DNA from 3 places in the Desulfatiferula olefinivorans genome. Region 2 is predicted to be linked to each of the others. Evidence: riboswitches for the same ligand, from Rfam matches in the RefSeq annotation. Region 2 holds a riboswitch; each other region holds the start of a gene.
What was found. A riboswitch is a leader RNA that binds a small molecule or an ion and turns the genes downstream of it on or off. The one in region 2 is predicted to bind cobalamin.
Positions count from the first base shown of each region.

Region 1: it holds a riboswitch for cobalamin, as region 2 does, so the genes downstream of both, ACYQ11_RS05565 (adenosylcobinamide amidohydrolase) here and ACYQ11_RS15400 (TonB-dependent receptor plug domain-containing protein) in region 2, are expected to answer to the same signal.
Region 3: it holds a riboswitch for cobalamin, as region 2 does, so the genes downstream of both, ACYQ11_RS03195 (hypothetical protein) here and ACYQ11_RS15400 (TonB-dependent receptor plug domain-containing protein) in region 2, are expected to answer to the same signal.

Region 1 is NZ_BAAHXV010000005.1:29,381-31,643, reverse strand. It holds gene ACYQ11_RS05565 (adenosylcobinamide amidohydrolase) at 1-935, opposite strand, end outside; cobalamin riboswitch at 1,069-1,256, opposite strand; gene ACYQ11_RS05560 (DegT/DnrJ/EryC1/StrS family aminotransferase) at 1,680-2,263, shown strand, end outside.
Region 2 is NZ_BAAHXV010000023.1:68,495-70,757, reverse strand. It holds gene ACYQ11_RS15400 (TonB-dependent receptor plug domain-containing protein) at 1-890, opposite strand, end outside; cobalamin riboswitch at 1,046-1,230, opposite strand; gene ACYQ11_RS15395 (mechanosensitive ion channel family protein) at 1,824-2,263, shown strand, end outside.
Region 3 is NZ_BAAHXV010000003.1:4,624-6,886, reverse strand. It holds gene ACYQ11_RS03200 (cobyrinic acid a,c-diamide synthase CobB) at 1-783, opposite strand, end outside; gene ACYQ11_RS03195 (hypothetical protein) at 846-1,106, opposite strand; cobalamin riboswitch at 1,246-1,442, opposite strand; cobalamin riboswitch at 1,509-1,716, opposite strand; gene hflX (GTPase HflX) at 2,178-2,263, shown strand, end outside.

The DNA of each region.
Region 1 (2,263 bases), on a different contig from region 2:
TCCACAATCGCCCGGGGCAGGACGTTTCGCGCGGAGTCGGCGAATTCTTCGGCATAGATCCGGGCCGACAGCCAGGATACAAAATCACCCAGATGGACGCCGGAACGGCAGGTCAGCCCGCAGGGAAAAGTCAGAAGCCGCCCGTTACGCACGGCATCGGCATCACGAAACCCCTCTCTTTCAAACAGGCTCCCTGCGGTGGTGAGATCGTCCCCGCAGCCGTAAATCACCTGGGGATTGAAGGCCGAGAATTCCTCAGGAGTCACCGGGACCACGTTCCCGGCTTTTCCGAAGTCCGGGGCGATGCCCCCGGCGGCCCGGATCATCTCATTTTGAAAGGAATCGTTGCCCGGCGTCATGACCTGATCCCGCCCCATGAGACGCATCACGCGCAGCCGTTTATTCACGGGAATCGACGCCGTCTTGCGGGCAATGACCTCCAGCTGCCTGCGATTTTTATCGATCAGCGCCCGGGCCTTACCGCCGCGATCGAAGAGCGTGCCCATCATTTCCAGGTGCCGGAACGCATCGTTCATCATCCGGGTGTCGAGTACGCAGACCGGCACGGTATCGCCGATCCGGTCGATCAGTATCTTCTGAAACGACGAGGCGATGATAAGATCCGGCCCAAGGGCCGTCACCTTATCAAACGAAGGCCGGGTGAAGCCGCCCACCACCTGTTTGCCCACGGCGCCTTGGAGATCGCCGCTATGCACGGTCAGGCCAATCACATGGCTGTCCGCCCCGAGGGCAAAGATCATCTCCGCCGCCGAGGGCACCAGGCACACGACCTTCCGAGGCGGCTCGTCGAAACGGATGACGTTTCCCGTATCATCCGTAACGGATAACGGCCCGGCCCCGACAACGCCGGACCAACCCAGTATAAACGCAAAAACGACAGCCGCCGGCCATGTAACATAAGGGTTTGAGTGCATTTTACATCTCCTGCTCTGATATGGGGTGATTCACAACGGCTGTCCGGAAATAAAAATCCCCGGACCGATACGGTTTCGATCCGGGGATGTCCCTTTTTATCCGAATGGATCGGGCCGGGCACTTCCCAGTGCGTTCGGCACCCTGGTTCGGGCAGGTCTTCTGACTCTCGGATCATCCGATGGGGCCGCCCCTTCCCGGGCCATGTTCTGCCCAGTGGTCTCGCGCGGCCGTCGTCCCCGATCACAGCGGTGGGCCCGTCCCCGTTTTTCACGGGGTTCCCTTTCAAGCTCTTAAAAAGCACCCGAACCCTTTTTCCTCCTATTCATACCCCATGGCCCAATTAAGTCAAGGAGCAAGATCAGAGGCGCTTTTTTGCGCTTCAAGGGGCGGTGATTAAACCCACAGCCGTGCAATAAAACGTTGCTTTTTGAGATCATTCTGATAATTTAAAAAATCTATTTTAAGCATAGAAAGTGTTCTTTAATAATATCAAATTGTTACAACGGCGGCATCATTGTTTCACACAACGGATGATGTCCCTGCAAGCGGATTCGGTCCCGTTTTTCACAGACCGTGATCCCATCAAACCGATTCGGCCATGACCCCGGCCCTGCGCCGAAGGTCTCGACCAGAGCCTTTCATCTCTTCATTCAACAATCCCCACGTCATTTCCGCGCCGAATCACACCGTTTTCAAAACCCATGATTAAAAGATATAACTAATTAAAATAAAAGGAGATTAAGATGGATCGAGGCGAGGATAGAAAAAAAACAAGAAAACTTGTCATCGAGGGAGGCCAAAAAGCGTTCACCAAAAACCTCTCGGTCCCCAACCCCGTCCCGGAAAACGCCATTGAAAAGGTCAGCGACATTCTAAGGTCAGGCGAACTGTTTCGATATGCCTGCGACCACCCGTCAGAATCGGAAGCCGCCCTTTTGGAAAGGGATTTTGCCCGGTATATCGGCTCGACCTATGCCCTGGCGGTCAACTCCTGTTCCAGCGCCATTTTCATTTCCCTGCTCTGCGCAGGCCTCGAGCCCGGCGACAAAGTCCTTGTTCCGGGATTCACCTTCACCGCCGTTCCGAGCAGCATCATCCACGCAGGGGGCGTTCCCGTCCTGGTCGAATGCAACCCGAATTACACCTTGAACACCGATGACCTGGAACAAAAAATTGCCGATGATACACGGTTCCTGATGCTGTCCCACATGAGGGGACATGTTTCGAATATGAAAAAAATCGTCGAGATCTGCCGGGCCAAGGGCATTTGCCTGATCGAAGACGCCGCCCACAGCCTCGGAGCACGTTTCGACGGTCAATTGGCCGG
Region 2 (2,263 bases):
TAATCCGTCCGCCGGGTTTTTCCCTCAAACAGGCGGACCTGCCAGGACAGGGCCTCGCTTGCAAGACGTCCCTGGTAGTTCAGATCCATCGTGGTGTGCTCCGAATCCTTGTAATTGTTCGGGTCGTTGTTTACGAAGTCATCGGGCAGTCCGATGCCTTCGCCGTCAAATCCGGTGTAGGTAAACGATACCCGGTGACCGGGCAGAAAGGTCCAGCCCAGTCCGGCTGAGATCCGGTCCTCCCGGTCGACGCCGGTGTTGTTGTACAGGATGTTTTTGGAGGTGGTGTAGGCTTCCTGGCTTTCCCGGGAGGCGGAAAAGGAAAGATCCACCGGACCCATGCTGCCCGATCCGCCAAAGCCGGTCTTCTGATACTCAAAACTGCCCAGGGTTTCCTCAACAAAGAGGGTGGGACGGCCGCTGCCTTTTTTCGTGATCACGTTGATCACCCCGCCCATGGCCGAGGACCCGTACTGCACCGATCCGGGGCCCCGGATGATCTCGATGCGCTCCACATTGTCGATCAGGAGCTGGGACACATTGCCGTTCCCGGCCCGTCTGCCGTCAATGAGAATCAGCACATGACCGGCCAGGTCGTTGCCGTGGGTTTCGGTTCGAAACCCGCGAACCGAAACGGCCGTCAGGCTACCGGGATATTTCCGGATGGGAAATCCCTGCTCGCTGAGCAGCTGCCCCAGATCACGGGCTGCGGTTTTTTTGATGTCTTCCCCGGTGATCACCGTGATGTTGGTGGTCACATCGGCTTTTTTTTCCTCGATCCGGCCTGCCGTGACCACGACCTGATCCATTTCGTGAACGGCATCGTCTCCGAAGGCGGGAGTCCCTGTGGCGATCAGCACAAGCCCCACCAGCAACCATTTTCTGTTCATCTTTTTTCTCTCTCCTGTAGTGATAATGAAACAATAGTGCGACAGATTGAGGACACCACGGACGAGGCAAAAAAAAAGGCCGATATGAAAACATATCGACCCGGGAATCCCTTTTTTACCCTGAGATCACATGGAACCTTCCTCTTGCCGCGAGGTTAAGGTTCGTCGTCCAGGCAGGTCTTCTGACTTCCGGTTCATCCTACTTGCAGCGCCTTCCCGACCTTTAACGATCAGTGGCATCGTGCTGCGTTCGTCCCGGTCACAGCGGCGGGCCCGTTCCCGTTTTTCACGGAATTCCCTGTTCGGCTTCGATGGAAGCACCTGGACAACAATGCCTATGGTGTTAAACCGGATCTCTGCTTTTTGTCAATGAGAATCTCAGATCAATCACTTTCATCAACCACCCGTTCGCTTCACGCATGACACCCCAGGGCAAACGCAAGTATGATCTATTTCCTGCGGGACGGCTTCATGCCGTTCACGTTTACGGTCACGAGCACGAGCACGTGCACGATGGTGGCCGGCGACACGTTGACCGCCGCCGTCAGATGATTCAACTGGCGTGGGACGAGCCGGTCGAGCCGGTCTCGCCCTGTCGTGCTCGTGCTCGTGAACGTGAACATGCACGTGAACGAATGTTACATGCGATTGCCCTGGCACGCATGACACCCGGGCTTGCCACAACGGGCATGGCGTGGTAGGTTAAGTAACCTGTGTATTCAGTCATTCATTACAAAATATCATTAACTTAGGGTTTGATGGGCACGCGTTGCTTCGCCCATCCTACATCGTGTCGCCCATAGGATGGGCAAAGCAACGCGTGCCCGTCAGCGAGACAACGAGAATGTTTTTTAAGTTAACGGCATCGAAGCTTCTTCCGGCAATGTAAAGACGCATTGCCCGCCGTCCTGTGACCCGATAGGGGATCGTTTGATGATACGCCGATGTGTTTTTTCAGCGCTGTTGATCGTTATGCTCCTTTGCCGCGTTGCCGTGACGGCAGCGGTCGATCCCGTTTCCGAAGAGCCTTCGGGCCGGACCGAAATCTCGGTTGTGGATGCCGGTGCGAGTGCCGACGCGGAGACCGTCCCATCGGAGTCCGCCGCCAAATCGGGGCTTCCCGAGGCCCTTGCGCAAACCAAGCCGAAGGTGGAATGGTCCCTGAGCGCCGCCAAGCTGCTCTGGTCCGTGGTGGTGATTGTTCTGGCTTACTACGTCATCGCCTTTGTTTCGCGCATTCTGGAGCGTATCGCGGAACGATGGGTCAATCTCCGGCTTGCGGTCATGCGCCTTATTCCCTTTATCCGGGTACTGGGTTGGACCGGGGTGATGTACGTGATCGTGGCCGGTATCCTTGCTCCGCCCATCGAGAC
Region 3 (2,263 bases), on a different contig from region 2:
GTCCGGATAATAGAAGCAGAAGGCCCGGTCCCGGGCCACGCCGATGCGGACCTCGGCCTTCGCCCCGGAAAGGGCCGGGCCTTTCAAAGAGGCCGGAATCTCGTTGAGGGAGTGTAGCAGATCATCCACGGCAAGGCCCGCCTCGACCATGTCCGCCAGGACCGACAGGTGCCCATCGGAAAGGCCCTGTTCCTCATCGGTCACCAGCCCCAGATGCCGCTCAGGCATGACAACGGCCTGATTCCGGTCAATGCCGCCCAGACAGGGCATGGCCACATGGCCGTCAAGGGCCTCGGTCAGCATGGTCAGATGGGCGGGGCTGCCCACCCGGTTGAAGACCACCCCGGCAAACCGAAGATCCGGATCGAAGCCCTCGAACCCCTTGACCAGGGCGGCCCCGCTCCGGGCCATGCTGCGGGCGTCCACCACCAGCACCACCGGCAGGCCCAGCCACTTGGCCATCTGTGCCGTGGAACCGGCCTCGGTCCTGCCGTCAAACCCGTCATACAGCCCCATGACCCCTTCGACCACGGCAATATCCGCATCCGATGACACCCGTTCGAACAGGGCTTTGTTATAGTCCCGGGACAGCATCCAGCCGTCCAGGTTGCGGCTGACCCGTCCCGCCGCCCGCCGATGATGCCCCGGATCGATGTAATCCGGCCCCACCTTGAACGGAGCCACACGAAGCCCCCGCCGCCTGAAAAGGGCCATCAGCCCCAGGCTCACCGATGTTTTTCCGCAACCGCTGTGGGTTCCGGCGATAATCAGTCCCCGCGCCATATCAAACAAATGCCTTTCGCAATAAATCGCCCCCTTCAACGCTGAAGGGGGCGAAAACCACATCATCCCCGCAGACGCAGGGACCGCCCGGTCAGGGCCACCTCTCCGGTTTCGGTAAACCGGCCCATCACGCAGATGATCCGCTGCATCCCCCGGGCGCTCAGGGCAAAGTCCGCATCGTACACGTCATGATACCCCCGGGTCTTCGAAATCCAGGCCACCTTGTCGGCCTTGACGTCCAGATGTAAAGGAACGGGTTTCGATTCCGGACAAAACCCCTGGGGTTCGTCCCCTGCCATGTAAATAATCACACCGGTTTTCATAAAACGCCTCCTTTGATCCGATACGCAGGAGGCATGCCGTGACGCCCCCTGCTCTGTTAAGAACAAAAGGGCTGCACCCAGCTTACTTGACCCTTTTTCACCATTGTCCGGCCCGGACGCTCCGTTCATCCGCGAAGCAAAAGGGCCACATGATGGGGCAGGTATTCTGACTCTCCCGCCATTCAGACGGCCTTCCCATTCCGTGCCCGAAACAGTGACGCGCAAGGTCTGAACAGCTCCCGTTTTCAAACGGGCGGGGATCACAGCGGCGGGACCGTTCCCGATTTTCACGGGATTCCCTTCCCCCATCACAAAACCAAAAAAATCCCGCAACGACGCAGGCCGTTGCGGGATTTCCGTATTCAATCCCAAAACCCGACGCCGCCCCCATGGTCCTCGAGGAGACGGCCGAATGTCCAGGCAGGTCTTCTGACTTTCCCTCCTTGCCGGCGGCCTTCCCGACCTGATCATCGGTCAGTGGCAGAGGTTGCGGACAAGGTTCCTTAGTTAAAAGGCAGGATCACAGCGGCGGGCCCGTCCCCGACTCTCACGGGGTTCCCTTTCGGCTTGACGGCACGTGACGGCAAGCACCTGAACATGTGAAAAATTAACCGAAGGATAGTGTTTCGGACAGAAAAAAGTCAAGGATTATTCCGCCATGAACGCGGAGCCATGCCTGGGCCTACGCGTGGTGTGACACAGCCTGACGCCGTGCACCATGACATGCCAGAAAAGAGCCCCGGCTCTTTTCCTTCGTGCCCTTCGTGAGCTTCGTGGTCAAACACTTAAACCACCCGGTCGCTGCGCTCCCTGAAGGACACGAAGAGCGCGAAGGAAAAATGGTTTGTCACGTCTTGCCGCCTCCATCGTGAACGTGCTCGTGCTCGTGACCGTAAACGTGAACGGCATCAATCCGTCCCGCAAAATGAAGCCCATGTGTTTTGAAAAACATATCTGCGATTGCCTTGCCCGTTCGGTTTTGTCCTGTTGCTTTCTTCCGCCAAACAGGATAAATGAATATGGCGTTATAAAAACAACAATTTAAATTAAGCCGAGGTTTCAAACCAAACCATGATCGATCACGCACTTGTAAAGAAAACGGCGGTGCTTTTTTCCGTTCAAACCCCGGACGTCAGCGATGAGGAAAACGAGGCCTC